3 regions of the Arthrobacter sp. NPDC055138 genome follow, and region 2 is predicted to be linked to each of the others. Evidence: riboswitches for the same ligand, from Rfam matches in the RefSeq annotation. Region 2 holds a riboswitch; each other region holds the start of a gene.
The links. Region 2 has a riboswitch for S-adenosylmethionine ahead of ACWF5H_RS10810 (LLM class flavin-dependent oxidoreductase). Riboswitches for the same ligand answer to the same signal wherever they lie in the genome.
Positions count from the first base shown of each region.

Region 1: linked by a shared signal. The riboswitch ahead of ACWF5H_RS03435 (flavin reductase family protein) and the one ahead of ACWF5H_RS10810 (LLM class flavin-dependent oxidoreductase) in region 2 are both predicted to bind S-adenosylmethionine.
Region 3: linked by a shared signal. The riboswitch ahead of ACWF5H_RS15685 (bifunctional o-acetylhomoserine/o-acetylserine sulfhydrylase) and the one ahead of ACWF5H_RS10810 (LLM class flavin-dependent oxidoreductase) in region 2 are both predicted to bind S-adenosylmethionine.

Region 1 is NZ_JBSGTH010000001.1:711,944-717,142, forward strand. Features, by position in the region: gene ACWF5H_RS03425 (DHA2 family efflux MFS transporter permease subunit) at 1-839, opposite strand, end outside; gene ACWF5H_RS03430 (aldo/keto reductase) at 1,010-1,996, shown strand; gene ACWF5H_RS03435 (flavin reductase family protein) at 1,993-2,499, opposite strand; SAM riboswitch class IV at 2,542-2,656, opposite strand; gene ACWF5H_RS03440 (prephenate dehydratase) at 2,765-3,634, opposite strand; gene ACWF5H_RS03445 (hypothetical protein) at 3,731-3,934, shown strand; gene ACWF5H_RS03450 (NADPH-dependent F420 reductase) at 3,953-4,525, opposite strand; gene ACWF5H_RS03455 (hypothetical protein) at 4,645-4,857, opposite strand; gene ACWF5H_RS03460 (hypothetical protein) at 5,135-5,199, shown strand, end outside.
Region 2 is NZ_JBSGTH010000004.1:25,804-31,002, forward strand. Features, by position in the region: gene ACWF5H_RS10800 (acyl-CoA dehydrogenase family protein) at 1-714, shown strand, start outside; gene ACWF5H_RS10805 (APC family permease) at 729-2,198, shown strand; SAM riboswitch class I at 2,289-2,380, shown strand; gene ACWF5H_RS10810 (LLM class flavin-dependent oxidoreductase) at 2,468-3,871, shown strand; SAM riboswitch class I at 3,949-4,041, shown strand; gene ACWF5H_RS10815 (methionine ABC transporter ATP-binding protein) at 4,155-5,199, shown strand, end outside.
Region 3 is NZ_JBSGTH010000006.1:153,950-159,148, reverse strand. Features, by position in the region: gene ACWF5H_RS15695 (CPBP family intramembrane glutamic endopeptidase) at 1-640, shown strand, start outside; gene ACWF5H_RS15690 (VOC family protein) at 800-1,447, opposite strand; SAM riboswitch class IV at 1,641-1,755, shown strand; gene ACWF5H_RS15685 (bifunctional o-acetylhomoserine/o-acetylserine sulfhydrylase) at 1,823-3,148, shown strand; gene metX (homoserine O-acetyltransferase MetX) at 3,229-4,299, shown strand; gene ACWF5H_RS15675 (extracellular solute-binding protein) at 4,431-5,199, shown strand, end outside.

The DNA of each region.
Region 1 (5,199 bases), on a different contig from region 2:
ACGAACAACACCGAGGCAACCACGGTGACCGCGCCCAGCCCGATGATCACCGGACTGTCCCAGGGGTAGGTGGTCCCGCCCCAGCTGGCGAACAGGATGACCGCCGCACTGGCGACCGCCAGCAGGAAGGTGCCCAGATAGTCCAGCTTGGGCCTCGGCCCGCCCGGCTTATGCAGGTGCAGGGTGGTGGTGATGACAGTCAGCGCCGCGGCACCCAGCGGGAGGTTGATGTAGAAGACCCAGCGCCAGCTCCAGTGGTCGGTAATGAAGCCGCCCAGCAGGGGTCCGCTGACCGAGGCGAGGCCGAAGGCCGCCCCGATAAGGCCCATGTACTTGCCGCGCTCGCGCGGCGAGACCAGATCGCCGATGATCGCCTGCGCGCCGATCATCAACCCGCCGCCGCCCACCCCCTGGATGGCGCGGAAGGCGATCAGCTGCGGCATGCTCTGCGCCATGCCGGAGAGCATCGAGCCGCCCAGGAACACCGCGATCGCAAAGATGAAGATGCTCTTGCGTCCGAACAGGTCGCCGAGCTTGCCGTAGATCGGCAGCCCGATGGTGGCGGCCAGAATGTAGGCGGTGATCACCCAGGAGATGTGCTCCAGCCCGTTCAGGTCCCCGACGATGGTGGGCAGCGCCGTCGCCACGATGGTCTGGTCCAGCGCTGCCAGCAGCACGGTGAGCATCAGCCCCAGGAACACCACCGTAATCCGGGGCTGTGCAGCGGCAGCGCCGTCCGGGAGTTGGGCCCGGTCCTGGTCCGCGCGCGCGGACTCCCGGGCTGTTGAGGGACCGGACGGCTGGTGAGGGCCCCGGTCCGGGCTGGGAGGAACTGCCATGGTTAACTTCCTGGCGGCGCGGGTGGCGCAGGCGGCCTAATACTGGTTGCCTGGGGACGCTATCCGGCCCCGCGAGAGTTACCGTACTGCCGTCCGCGAGGCGGCACAACCCCCGATTTCGGCGAGCCGCTGTCGTACGCTGGAAGCCTGCCCAGCGAAGGGACATATCAATGGACGACGCCGGATCCCGCCTGATCTTCGGCAGCATGGGTTTGGGCGGTGGCTGGGGGAGCGGCCCGCTGGAGGCCGCCGACGTCGCCGCCGCCCACACGGCCGTGGAGGCGGCACTGGACATCGGCATCAGGATCTTCGACCACGCGGACATTTACGCCCACGGCAAGGCGGAGGCTGCGTTCGGCCGGGTGCTGGCCGAGCGACCGGAACTCCGGGAAACCATCCAGCTGCAGAGCAAATGCGGCATCCGACTGCCGGTTCCCGGACTGGTGGGCCAGTACGACTCATCCCGCGCGGCCATCGTGGCCGGTACCGAGGAAAGCCTGCGCCGCCTGCACACCGACCACCTGGACACGCTGCTGATCCACCGGCCGGATCCGCTGGCCCCGGCCGAGGAGATTGCCGAGGCGTTCAGCCGCCTCCGGCTGGCCGGGAAGGTCCGCCGCCTAGGCGTCTCGAACATGTCCGGCGAGCAGATGAGGTGGCTGCAGGCCGCGCTCGACGAGCCGCTCGCCGTCAACCAGTTGGAAATGAGCCTGTACCGGCGGGACTGGCTTGAATCCGGCGTGCTGGTCAACCACCCGGAAGGCGCCGCCGTCGGCTTCCCGCACGGCACCCTGGAGTACTGTGCTGCCCACGCGGTGGAGTTGCAGGCCTGGGGCTCGCTGGCGCGGGGCCGCTACAGCGGCCGGCCGGCGGAACGGGCCGCCGGCACAGTTGACGGCCCCGGCGGCGGTGGTGCGGCAGCGGATCGCGCGACGGCAGCCTTGGTCTCCGAGCTGGCCCGGGACAAGGGCTGCACGCAGGAAGCCGTGGTGCTGGGCTGGCTGCTGCGCCATCCTGCCCGGATCCGGCCGGTCGTCGGTACCAGCAACCCGGAGCGGATCAGGGCCTGCGGCCAGGCCGAGGAGATCGGCGCGGCAATGACCCGGCAGGAATGGTACGCGCTGTGGGTGGCGGCGCGGGGACGCCCGCTGCCCTAGACGAACGCGGGCTGTACCAGCCGGCGGAACGAGGAGTCGTGGAAGACCAGCGGTTCGTGCGCGCCGTCGTGCGTGCTCAGCGCGTGTACCTCCAGCAGCACCACCTGGTGGTCACCGGCCGGGAACTCCTGATGCACCGAGCAATCCAGCCACAGCGCTGCCTCGTTGAGGAAAAGCGCGTCCCGGTCGGTGCGGTGCAGGCTCAGCCCGGCGAAGCGGTCGCCGCTCTTGGAAGCAATCTGGCGGCAGACGCCGTCGTGCTCCGTGCTCAGCACCGACACGCCGATCCGGCCGGCCTGGCGGAGCAGCGGCCAGGTCCGCGAGGTGTTCTGGACGGCGAACATCACCAGCGGCGGCTCCAGTGAAACGCCCACGGTGAAGGAGGAAGCGACGATGCCTTGCGGCTGACCGTCGATGACGGCGCAGAGCGCTGCGATTCCGGAGGGAAAGCGCCCGAAGGCGGAGCGGAGGGTGTTCGGGGTCAAGTCGTTGTGCAGGGACATGGCCATCCTTGAAGCTCAGGCGCATCCGCTGCTGCCGGAGGATACGCGTACTTGCCTGCCGACAAACCCGGCGGGCCGAATCATCACCTGGAGCACCCCGCTACGGTAGAGGGTTGCCGGCCAACCAGCCAGGGCTGTGAAGTTGGCGCTCGTGATTCATTTCCAAGGTAAAGCGGGACGTGGCCTCGGTCAAACGCGGGTAACAGTTCGTTAAGAACTCTGTCCGGCGCCGCGCGTGCCACTCGGTGGCACGCGCTTCCCTTGCCTAGGTGCCTGCCGGCTGTTCCGCGCCGCGGTTCAACCGGAACGGGTGGGCGGGATAGACGCCCAGAATCCGGATTTCGGTGGTGAAGAATTCGAGTTCCTCGAAGGCATGGACCATTGGCTGGTCCTCCGGATGGCCTTCGACGTCCACCATGAACATGGTGGCCGCGAATTCGCCGCCCACCATGTAGCTCTCCAGCCGGGTCATGTTGATGCCGTTGGTCGCGAACCCGCCGAGGGCCTTGTACAGCGCCGAGGGAACGTTGCGCACCCGGAAAACAAAGCTGGTCACCGCGGGACCGGGCAGCTCCTCGCGGCGGGGGACGGGCCGCCGGTCGGCCAGCACCACAAACCGGGTGGTGTTCGTTGGATCGTCTTCCACTTTCTCGGCGAAGACTTGCAGGCCGTACAGCTCCGCGGCCATCGGCGGCGCGAGCGAGACCTTGGTGGGATCGTTCCACTCGGCAACTTCACGGGCCGACCCGGCGGTATCGCCGGCAATGACCGGCGTTAGCCCCAAACGGCGGATCAGCTTGCGGCACTGTCCCAGGGCATGGATGTGGCTGTGCACTTCACGGGCCTGTTCCACCGTGGCCCCGGGAATGCCGAGCAGGCTGAAGCGGATGGGCAGGAAGAATTCCTCCACGATCTGCAGCGTGGTCCGGGGCAGCAGGGCATGGATGTCCGCCACGCGGCCGGCGATCGAGTTGTCAATGGGGATCATGGCCAGTTCGGCCTCGCCGCTGGTGACGGCGGCGAAGGCGTCTTCAAAGCTGGCGCATGGCACCGCGTCCCAGCCGGGCCGGACCTCAAGGCACGCCATGTGCGAGTTCGAGCCGGGTTCACCTTGGTATGCGATTGCTGGAGCCATGGGCGAAATTATCCCACCGGGAGGGCCCGTGGCCTTATTCGACGGGCGCCGGCCGGCGTCACAAAGCCGGAGCGAAGCGCCGATAGAGTGGAGGGCGTGGAAGGATCCAATCCCCGTGCCGTTGCCCTCGGGCTCGCTGCTGCCGTCGTCGCTCTCTTCGCGGTCAGCCTGACGGTGATGCCGTCCATCATGGGGCTGGACATCATGCCCCCGCTAATCGTGGTGTCCGTGCTGCTGCTGATCGCCGCCGGCGTGCTGGCCGGAATGGCTATTGCTGCCAGGCGGTCGGGACGGCGCTAGCGCCGGGCTATTAGGCGGTCAGGCGACGACGCCGAAGCCTCCGGTCCACGGGAGCTTCTCGGCGGCGGCCAGGGAGATCTGCAGGAATCCCAGGGCCTCGAGTTCCCGGGCCCGGGACAGTGCGCCGGCATCGATGGCGTTCAGCCCGGCGGCGGTGACCACCTCGGCCAGCTGGGACTTGGCCGCGGCATCATCCCCGGCCATAAGCACGGTGGTGGGCAGGCCGCCGACGGTGCCGGAGGACAGCGTGGCGGCGAAGGTGGTGTTGAAGGCCTTGACCACGCGCGAATCCGGCAGCGAGGCGCTGAGTTCGGCTGCGGCCGAACTGTCGGACGGCACGGTGAGCGAGTCGAAGGTTTCAAAGTTCAGCGGGTTGGTGATGTCGACGACCACCTTTCCCGCCAACTGGTCGCCGCGGCTGCGGACGATGTCGGACAGGGCGGGGTAGGGCACCGCGAGGATAACAATGTCGCCGGTTACGGGCCGGGCGTCGTCATGGTCGAACGACTCGACGACGTTTCCGCCCTTGCTGACCACGCTGGAGATGGCCTGGCCCATGTTGCCGGTACCGATGATGCTGACGTTTGCCACGGGAACGCTCCTCAGATCTGCCGGATTGCCTGAACGTACGAGCGAAACGCTAGCAGCCTGAAACCGGGAGTCAATGCCGCGACGGCCCGTGCTGGTGGGCCCAGCCGGAGAGGCGGATCCTAGTCGAGGTCGGATTCCTGCGTGATGCCGTAGGGCACGTCGTCGCTCAGTTCCACAGTGAATTGCCCGGGCCCGGTGCGGGTGACCAGAATGCCGCAATCGCCGTCGATGGCCGCGATTGATTGCAGTTCTTCCACCGCAGCATTGAGGAGGTCGTGGGCCTCGGAGGCCGTCTGTGCCGTCAAAGACTTGGTAGCCAAAGTCGTGGCCATGGTTCTGCCTTTCGTGACCGGAGGCCGCCGCAGAGGAGAAAGCGCGGGATGGGTAGCTTCCGGCCGGAACGTGGTGCCATGCGGAACGGTGCATGGAAGTTTACATTCTGCCATTCCAATGGACATCAGATGAATTATCAAGCGGCGTGGCGTGGAACACCTCTCGGGATTCAGAGGTTCTGGCGCGGATTTGGCGGGGTTCGGCGGCCGGGGAGTGTGGCCAAGAATACGTCGTGGAGGCCGACGTTACGCGGGTGGGCTGCCGATAGTGGGAAGCATGAACTACCGCTACATCCCCTCAGCTGCCGGCCTGACCGTTTGGGGCATTGCCCTCTTCGTTGC
Region 2 (5,199 bases):
AAGACACCCGGTGTGGAAACCTACGACGACTGGGACGGCTTCGGCCAGCGGCTGACCGGCAGCGGCACCACGGTGTTTACCGACGCCGAGGTGCACCCGGCCAACGTGTCAGCGTTCGCCGACCGCTTCCCGTACCAGACGGCGCTCTACCAGCACATCCTGCTGGTGGCCCTGGCCGGCATCGCGCAGGCCGTCACCACTGACGCCGCCACCCACGTGCGGGAGCGCAAGCGCGTGTTTGGCCACGGCAACGCGCCGCTGGTCCGGCACGACGCGCAGATCCTGCAGGTGGTCGGCGAGATCAGCGCCAAGGCCTACGCCGCCAGGGCAACCACCCTGAGCGTGGCGCGCAGCCTGGACCGGGTGTTCGCCGCCCGGCAGGAAAACGCCGATGCCGAGAAGGCGGCCAACGTCGCCGTCGAACTGGAATCCGGCCAGGCCCAGATTGTGCTCAGCACGCTGGTGCCGGAGGCAGCCGGCGAACTGTTCAACACGCTCGGCGCCTCCTCCACCAGCACCGGCAAGGCGCTGGACCGGCACTGGCGCAACGCCCGCACAGTGGCCACGCACAACCCGTTCATTTACAAGTCCCGGATTGTGGGCGATTGGGAAGTCAACGCCACCGAACCCCCGTTCATCTGGACGATCGGCGAGGCCAATGCCGACGCCGCGCGCCAGCCACACAGCCCCGCCGCACCTTCCGCGGCCGTCTAAGAGGAAGGCCAGCCATGTCTGTTTCCAACCCCCAAACCGTCGCTGCCCCGCAGGCCGCAACCGCCGGCTCGCCCGACGCCGGAAAGGCGCCGCGGCTCTCCGGCCGGCTGGGCGTCGCCAGCATCGTGCTGATCGTGGTGGCCGCCGCCTCGCCACTGGGCGTGATCGGCGGAACGGTTCCGCTGGCCATCGCCAGCGGCAACGGCGCCGGTCTCCCGTTCATCTACCTGCTGGCCACCGCCATCCTGCTGCTGTTCGCCGTCGGTTTCACCACCATGACGCCGCATGTGCCGTCGGCCGGCGCGTTCTTCAGCTACGTGGAGAAGGGCCTCGGCCGCCGCGCCGGACTGGGCGCGGCCTTCGTAGCCTTGCTCTCCTACCTCGCGCTGGAGGCCGGCGTCTACGGGCTCTTTGCCCCCGCGGTCGATGAGGTGGTCCGCGCCTACGGCGGCCCCGCCCTGCCCTGGTGGGTCTGGGCGGCCGCCGCGCTGGTTGCCGTGGCGTGGCTGGGCCACCGCAACATCGAGCTGTCCGGCAAGGTGCTGGCCGTGCTGCTAGTGGCCGAAGTGCTGATCGTGCTGATCCTGGACGCCGCCATCGTCTTTGGCGGCGGCGGGGCCGAGGGCCTCTCCACCGGGTTCGTCACACCGTCAACCGTGCTGTCTGGGGCGCCCGGTATCGCGCTGCTATTCGCCATCCTGAGCTTCATCGGCTTCGAGGTCACCGCCGTGTTCCGGGATGAGGCCCGGGATCCGGACAAGACGATCCCGCGGGCCACCTATGTGGCCCTGCTGGTGGTGGGCGGCTTCTATGCGCTCTCCAGCTGGCTGCTGATCAGCGTCTGGGGCGACACCGGGATTGTGCAGAAGGCCACGGATGCACCCGGCACCCTGCTGTCCGAGACCACCGCGCTCTACCTGGGCACGGCCGGCAGCCACATTGTCCAGGTCCTGCTCGCCAGCAGCTTGTTCGCGTGCATCCTGTCCTTCCACAACATCAGCTCACGCTATTTCTTCCAGCTCTCGAGGAAGGGAGTCTTCCCGCCCAAGCTGGCCAGCACCCACCCGAAGCACCGCTCTCCGCACCGGGCCTCCGGAGCGGCCACCGCCGTGGTGGCCCTGTTCCTGCTGGTCGCGGTGGTGGCCGGATGGGATCCGATCGTGCAGTTCTACACTTGGTTCGCCGGATTCTCCTCCTTGGGCGTGGTGGTGCTGATGACGCTCACCAGCGTCGCTGTGCTGGTGTTCTTCCGCCGGCGGGGAGCGCCTGCCCGCAGCTGGAAGCGCTCCGTTGGACCGGCTCTTGGGCTGCTCGGCTTGCTGGGCATCTTGGGCCTGATCCTGCAGAACCTCCCCACCTTGGTCGGCAACAGTGTGCCGCTGGCGATCGCCGTCGTCGTGCTGATCCTTGCCTGCTTCGGGGCCGGAGCGGTGGTGGGATCCAAGCGGCAACAGGCCGTAACCGGCGCCGCACCGGCGTCGTAATTCTTGCCCTGGGCGTGACGCGCAACATTTTTACCCCGCGTGACGCGCACCATTTCCCTCCGCGGCGCCTGCGGGTGTCCAATGGAGGGGTACCCATCCAGAGCGGCCGAGAGACCTGGCTTGTTGACGCCGCAGCAACCCCCTCCTTGTGAGGAAGGTGCTACCGCCAGGACCGATGGAGAAGCTCGATCTCTCGTTGGTTCCTCAGGGCCACTGCATGCCCGCCGGGGGACCGGCGCGGGCTCTTCTCATCAGTAAAGGAGCCTGACATGACCTTGAACCATTCCCCGCGGCACATCCGCTTCAACGCGTTCGACATGAACTGCGTGGGCCACCAGTCGCCCGGACTGTGGCGCCACCCGCAGGACAAGTCCGCCACCTACAACACCATCGGCTACTGGACGCATCTGGCCAAGGTGCTGGAGAAGGGCCTGTTCGACGGACTCTTCATTGCCGACGTGCTCGGCACTTACGACGTGTTCGGATCGTCCAACGAGACGACGCTGCGGGCCGGCACGCAGGTCCCGGTGAACGATCCGTTCATGCTGGTATCGGCCATGGCCGCGGTGACCGAGAACCTGGGCTTCGGCGTCACCGCCGGCACTGCCTACGAGCACCCGTACCCGTTCGCCCGCCGCCTGGCCACACTGGATCACCTCACCAACGGCCGCGTCGGCTGGAACGTGGTGACCGGCTACCTGCCCTCGGCCGCGCGCAACATGGGCCAGGAAGACCAACTGGAGCACGACGAGCGCTACAACCACGCCGATGAATACCTCGAAGTCATCTACAAGCTGCTTGAGGGCTCGTGGGAAGACGACGCAGTGGTCAAGGACGTGGAGACCGGCGTTTTCACCGACCCGGCAAAGGTGCACGAAATCCGGCACGAGGGCAAGTTCTTCAAGGTGCCCGGGATCGCCATCACCGAGCCGAGCCCGCAGCGCACTCCGGTGATCTTCCAGGCGGGGGCCTCCAAGCGCGGCACCGAGTTCGCCGCCGATAACGCCGAGGCGGTGTTCGTCACCTGCCCCACCAAGGAAATGCTTGCCGCGTCGGTGAAGAAAATCCGCGACGCGGCCGAGGCTGCCGGCCGCGGCCGTTACGACGTCCGCATCTACGCCATGCAGACCGTGGTGACCGGACCGGACAACGCCACCGCCCAGGCCAAGTTCGAGGACTACAAGTCGTACGCGGACGTCAACGGCGCGCTGGCCCTGATTTCGGGCTGGATGGGCGTGGACCTGTCCACCTACGGCCCGGACGACGTGATCGGCGAGAACGTGAAGTCCAATGCCATCCAGTCCTCGGTGGAGACCTTCCAGAAGGCCTCCGGCGACAGCGGCAAGCCCTGGACCATCCGCCAGCTGGCCGAATGGGTCGGCGTCGGCGGCTTCGGCCCGATCACCGTGGGCTCCGGCCAGGAGGTCGCCGCCAAGCTGGTGGAGTGGGTCGAGGAAACCGACGTGGACGGTTTCAATCTGGCCTACGCCATCACCCCGGGCACGTTCGAGGACGTCGTGGAATACGTGGTGCCGGAGCTGCAGAAGCTCGGAGCGTACCCTACCGAGTACGCGCCGGGCACGCTGCGCAACAAGCTCTTCGGCCGCGGCGACAAGCTGCCGGAGAACCACCGCGCGGCCGGCTTCCGGCTGCAGAATGCCCTGGTCGACTGAGCCTGGGCAACAGCAGAACCATTTAGACAACGACGTCGGGGCGCGGCCCCTTTGGGGGCAGCGCACCGACGTCGGAAGAACCATCCAGAGCGGCTGAGAGATCTGGCTCGATGACGCCGCAGCAACCCCGGCTCTTTGCCGCACGGTGCTAATGCCAGGACCGATGGAGAACCCGGACAGGACCGGAACTGGCTGCGCCATGCCTGCGCGGCTGTGATGGCTGTGCCCGGGGCTCCCTGAACTTCAGGAGCAACATGACACGGCACGCCGCAGGCGGTTCGCGATGATTGAGATCCGTGATCTGCACAAGAGTTACAGCACAGGCCAGGGGACGGTCGATGTGCTCAAGGGCATCGACCTGAGCATCGAGCAGGGGGCGATTACCGCCGTCGTTGGCTCGTCCGGGGCCGGCAAGACGACCCTGTCCCACTGCATTTCCCTGTTGGAGAAACCGACCTCCGGCCAGGTGCTGGTGGACGGCCGCAACCTGTCCGCGCTGTCCGGCCAGGCACTGCGCAGCGAACGCCGCGCGATCGGCACCATTTTTCAGCATTCGGCGCTGCTGCGCCGGATGACGGTGGCCGAGAACGTTGCGCTCCCGCTGCGCAACCTGGGCGTGGTGCACCGGCAGATGGAGGACCGTGTGGCCGAACTGCTGGACCGGGTGGGCCTGCTGCACAAGGCCAACGCCTACCCGGGGCAGCTTTCCGGCGGCCAGAAGCAGCGGGTGGGCATCGCCCGGGCGCTGGCGCTGCGGCCGCGGATCCTGCTGTCCGACGAATCCACGTCCGGCTTGGACCCGGAGTCCACGCAGCAGATCCTGGACCTGCTGGATGACGTGCGGACCGAGCTGGGACTGTCCGTCATCCTGATCACCCACGAGATGGACGTGGTGCGCCACGTCGCCGACCAGGTGGCCGTGCTGGCCAACGGGCGGGTTTCGGAGTACGGGCCGATCGGCGCACTGGTGGCGGACCCTGCGTCTGGCGCGGGCCGCCAACTGCTGCCCGTGCGGGCCCTGCCGCTGCCAGCCGGCTTCGACTACGCGCTGTCCGTCTCCTACCGGCACGGGCCGGTGGACCCGGAGTGGATGACCCGGCTTTCCGCAGGCCTCGGCGTACGCGTGGCGCTGCTGGGCGGTTCGGTGGAAGCACACGGCGACTCGGTACTCGGCCGTGCCGAAATCGGCGTGGCCGGCCGCCCGGAAGCGGAGGTCCGCGCCTATCTGGGGCAGCTGGGCCTGGTCGCGGATCGGCGGGTGGCAGTCTCCGCCGCCACCGTCCACACCCGGGAATCGGTTGCGCCGCCGTCGGACGATGCAGAACACG
Region 3 (5,199 bases), on a different contig from region 2:
CGCGCCGCTGGCCTCGCAAACCACCACGCTGAATCCGGTACTGAACTCGCGGGAAATCTTCGATTTCGTGTACCAGATGCTCGGCATCTGCTTTGCACTGGTGCCGGTGGCACTGGTGCTGCTCCTGATGACCTCGCCCGGCCAATCGGCCTTCCGGTCGATCGGCTTCACCTTCTCCCGGCCCCGGGTGGACTTCGGCCTGGGCTTCCTGCTGGCCCTGGTGATGGGTGCCGGCACGTTGGCGGTCTACGCCGCCGGCCGGGCGCTGGGAATCACCACCGCAATTGTGCCCGCGGCCCTGGACGAATACTGGTGGACCGTGCCGGTACTGGTGCTTTCAGCCCTGCGCCACGCCATTCTCGAAGAAGTGGTCATGGTGGGCTACCTTTTCGATCGATTCGCCAAGTTCGGCTGGGGGATCTGGACCTCGATCTTCGTCAGCGCCGCCCTGCGCGGGACCTACCACTTGTACCAGGGGATCGGCCCGGGTATCGGGAACTTCCTGATGGGCCTGGTGTTCGGCTACGTCTATACGAAGGTCAAGCGGGTAATGCCCCTGGTGGTCGCGCACGCACTTTTGGATATCGCCGGTTTCGTCGGCTACGCGCTGGTGGGTCCAGCCATCGGCATCGGTACCTAAGCCGGCGTACCTAACGGCCAGCCGAGAGGATGCTTGCCGGGGACAGGCAAAAGGCTCCCGTTCCGGCCTCTTGCGCCACCGTGGGTGGGAGCAAGAGGCCGGAACGGGAGCCCTGCGTAAAAAAGCGAGCCGTGCACCGGGCCGGACGAGACCGGAAACTTAGAGTTCGACGATGCCGTTCGCGGTTTCGAAGCGGACCGACATGATGCCCGGCGTGCCGTTCGGCGCGGTCCACGCAACCTTGACGTCGTCGAGCAGGTCATCCACCGGGGTGCCCAGCCAGTCCGCCACGCGATCCGAGGAACCGGCAATGGTCAGGCCGATCAGCTTGACGGATGCCGGGCGGGCGTTGGACGGGTGAAGCGCCTCGGTGCCGTCATCCCAGCGCAGCATGTAGGGAACCTGCGGGTCGGCGATCAGGCCCTTGATGCCGATCTGCTGCCAGGTCAATTCCTGGCCGTCCGGGAACTTGCGGTTTCCGGGAACCGCATGGCGGCCCAACCGCTCTTCGAACGGGGTTAGATCGTCCACTTCCACGCACCAGCCCATCCAGCCGCCGCCGGCTTCGGAGCGGGCACGCACGGCCTGCCCGAAGGGGGCTTTGTCGGACGCGGGGTGGGCCAGGACCTCCACCACTTCCAGGTAATGGTGGTCGGTCAGCGGGAAGATCATATTGCGGGTGCCGAAGCGGGGGTGCACCCCGCCCTTGACTGCGTCAATACCCAGAGCTTTGGAGATCCGCTCTGAGGTGGCAGCCAGACCGTCGGGCTCAACAGCATAAGAAACGTGGTCGAAGCGCATAGCCATATCTTGGCACTTTGTGAACCCTCTCTCGACTTAGGGTGACCTAAGTCACCAGTATCCGGCCGGATGTGGCTCGAAGATCCATGTCTGGCAGGTGCTCACACCACCAGATTGGGGCGGAATAAGCGCCGCTGCGGGCGGTCATAAGGTGTCACATTGTTGCGGCCGGGCGGGCTCTCCGCTGAGACTGGACGCAGGTCATGAGTGCCAGCGTGAAACCCCGGTTTGCTGGCCGGCAACCCTCCAACCGCGGTGGGGTGCCCCGGGTGAAGACCAGGCAGCCGCCATCAGGCGGTGCGCAAGCGCGGGTCACACCCGGGATAGACATGCCGGCACGGCCGGATCCCGGATGACCCCTTCCCATGAAGGAGTTGCACCATGTCCAATGCAGACTGGTCCTTTGAAACCCGTCAGATCCACGCCGGCCAGGAGCCGGATGCCGCCACCGGCGCCCGTGCACTGCCGATCTATCAGACCACCTCGTTCGTGTTCCCCAGCGCCCAGAGCGCCGCGGACCGCTTTGCCCTGTCCGAGTTGGCGCCCATTTACACGCGGATCGGCAACCCGACCAGCGAGGCCGTTGAGGCCCGGGTCGCCAGTCTGGAAGGCGGTGTCGGTGCGCTGCTGTTGGCCTCGGGCCAGGCCGCATCCACGTTCTCCATCCTGAACTTGGCCGAGGCCGGCGACCATATTGTGGCCAGCCCCAGCCTGTACGGGGGCACGTACAACCTGCTGCGCACCACGCTGCCCAAGTTCGGCATCGAGGTGACGTTCGTCGAGGATCCGGACAACCTGCAGCAGTGGCGCGACGCAGTGCAGCCGAACACCAAGGCGTTCTTCGGCGAGGTGGTCTCCAACCCGCGCCAAGATGTACTGGACCTGGAAGCGGTCAGCAGCATCGCCCATGAGAATGGCGTGCCGCTGATCGTGGACAACACGCTGGCCACCCCGTACTTGATCCGCCCGATCGAGTGGGGCGCAGACATCGTGCTGCACTCGGCCACCAAGTACTTGGGCGGCCACGGGACGGCCATCGGCGGCGTGATCGTGGACGCCGGCACCTTCGACTTCGCTGCCGATCCGGAAAAGTTCCCGGGCTTCAACACCCCGGACGAGACCTACAACGGGCTGGTCTTTGCCCGTGACCTGGGCGTCGGAAGTGCGCTTGGCGCCAATCTCGCCTACATCCTCAAGGCCCGCGTCCAGCTGCTGCGCGACCTGGGGTCCGCGGTCTCCCCGTTCAACGCCTTCCTGATCGCCCAGGGGCTGGAGACGCTGAGCCTGCGGGTGGAGCGCCACGTGGCCAATGCACAGAAGGTCGCGGAATTCCTCGAGGCGCACGACGACGTTGCTTCCGTCGCGTACCTCGGCCTGCCGTCGAGCCCCTGGTACGACCGCGGCCGCAAATACGGTCCGAAGGGCACGGGCGCCATCGTGTCGTTCGAGATCAAGGGCGGGATCGAGGCCGGCAAGCGTTTTGTGGACGGCCTTGAACTGCATTCGCATGTGGCCAACCTCGGCGACGTGCGCTCGCTGGTGATCCACCCGGCGTCGACCACCCACGCCCAGCTTTCGGCCGAGGAACGGCTGACCGCCGGCGTGACCGACGGACTGGTCCGGCTCTCCGTGGGCATCGAGAACGTCAACGACATCATCGCCGACTTGGAGGCCGGTTTCCGCGCCGCCAAGGGCTCGGACGACTAGGCAAGCAGGTAGAACGCAGCGTGACGATCGTGCAACCGCAGGAACTGGTGGATCAGGCGACGGATGGCGTCCTGCGCAGGATGCCAGTAGGTGCGCTGGAGCTGGAGGCCGGCGGCTATCTGCCCGAGGTTGTCCTGGGATATGAAACCTGGGGCACCCTGAACGCGGATGCGTCCAACGCCGTCCTGATCGAGCACGCCCTGACCGGCAGCACGCATGTGGCCCGCGGTGCCTCCAACGAGGAGGGCTGGTGGGACGACCTGGTCGGTCCCGGCGCCACCATCGACACGGAGCGTTATTTCGTAGTGGCCGCCAACATGGTTGGCGGCTGCTACGGCTCCACCGGCCCGGCGACGCCGGCACCAGATGGTAAGCCGTGGGGGTCGCGGTTTCCGTTCGTCACCATCCGGGATTCGGTCCGGGCCGAGGCGAGGCTCGCCGATGCGCTGGGCATCCGCCGCTGGCACGCCGTGCTCGGCGGGTCGATGGGCGGGGCCCGCGCGCTCGAGTGGGCTGCGACGTTCCCCGAGCGCACGGCGCGGTGCGCCGTGATGGCGTGCGGGGCGGCCAGCACCGCCGAACAGATCGCGTTTGCCCAGGCGCAGGTCGCAGCCATCCGGCTGGATCCGCACTTTACCGGCGGCGACTACTACGGCGGTCCCGCCCCCGAAGCCGGACTAGGTATTGCCCGGCGAATCGCCCACATCAACTACCGTTCGGAGCCTGAACTGGAGTATCGGTTCGGCCGCTCGGCGCAGGCGGAGGAACAGCCGTTTGGCGGCATCACGCCCTCCGCCCGCGGCCGCTATGCGGTGGAAAGCTATCTGGACTACCAGGCGGAGAAGCTGGTTTCCCGCTTCGACGCCAACAGCTACATCCTGCTCACAGAGGCCCTGGTCAGCCACGACGTGTCCCGCGGCCGCGGCTCGCTGGAGCAGTCCCTGGGCGGTCTCGCGGGGACGGAATTCTTCATTGCGGCGGTGGATTCGGACCGTCTCTACTTTCCGGAACAGTCGCGCCAGTTGGCCGAGGCGCTGCCCGGATCGGTCAAGGTGCACACCATCGAAACGCCGCTGGGCCACGACGGTTTCCTGACCGACGTCCACCAGTTGCATGACGAGCTCACGCAGGCGTTTTTCCCGCAGGTCTGACCGCACATTGCAGTTTGATCACGGTTGGGACGAATAAATCCATTCGATGGAGCCCCTCGGTAGCATGCCGGTAGGCCCCTGACCCACGCCGACGGCGTTTGGCCCGGAAGCCTCCAAACGAGGGGGGAACCATGCTGCGTGATTACCGAATCAAAGTTTCATTGCTGGCCGTTGGAGCGCTGGCGCTGGCCGGCTGTGGCGGGGGAGGCGGGGGCGGGGAGGGCGATACCCCGCAAAGCTCCGCACTACGGATCGTGTACCAGACCACCGAGGCCAATGCCACGATGGATGAGGTGATGAAGAAGGCGAAGGCCGATTTTGAGGCTGCGCACGACGGCGTGACGGTCAATTTGGAGCCCATCACCGGCAGCGACGAAGACTATGCGACCAAGCTCGCCTTATCCCAGCGGTCGCCGGACACCGCCCCGGACGTGTTCTACGAGGACACCTTCAAGATCCGTTCGGACGTGGATGCTGGCTACCTCCTGAACCTGGATCAGTATCTGGCCGAGTGGGACGACTGGGCGAACTTCAACGACGGAGCCAAGGAAGCCGGTCGCGCGGACGATGGCAGTATCTATGCTGTCCCGCTGGGTACCGATACTCGGGCCATTTGGTACAACAAGAACGTCCTGCAAAAGGCCGGCGTGGACGTCCCCTGGGCTCCGAAGGACTGGAACGCCATCCTGGAGGCGGCCCGGGCCATCAAGTCCTCGCAGCCGGACGTGGTCCCGTTCAACCTCTACGCCGGCACGGGCACCGGCGAAGGCACCGTCATGCAGAGTTTCTACCAGTTGCTCTATGGCACCGGCGACACGCTCTACGACGACGCTGAAGGCAAGTGGGTGGTCGGCTCGCAAGGCTTCATTGACTCGCTGGCCTTCCTGCAGACGCTCTATC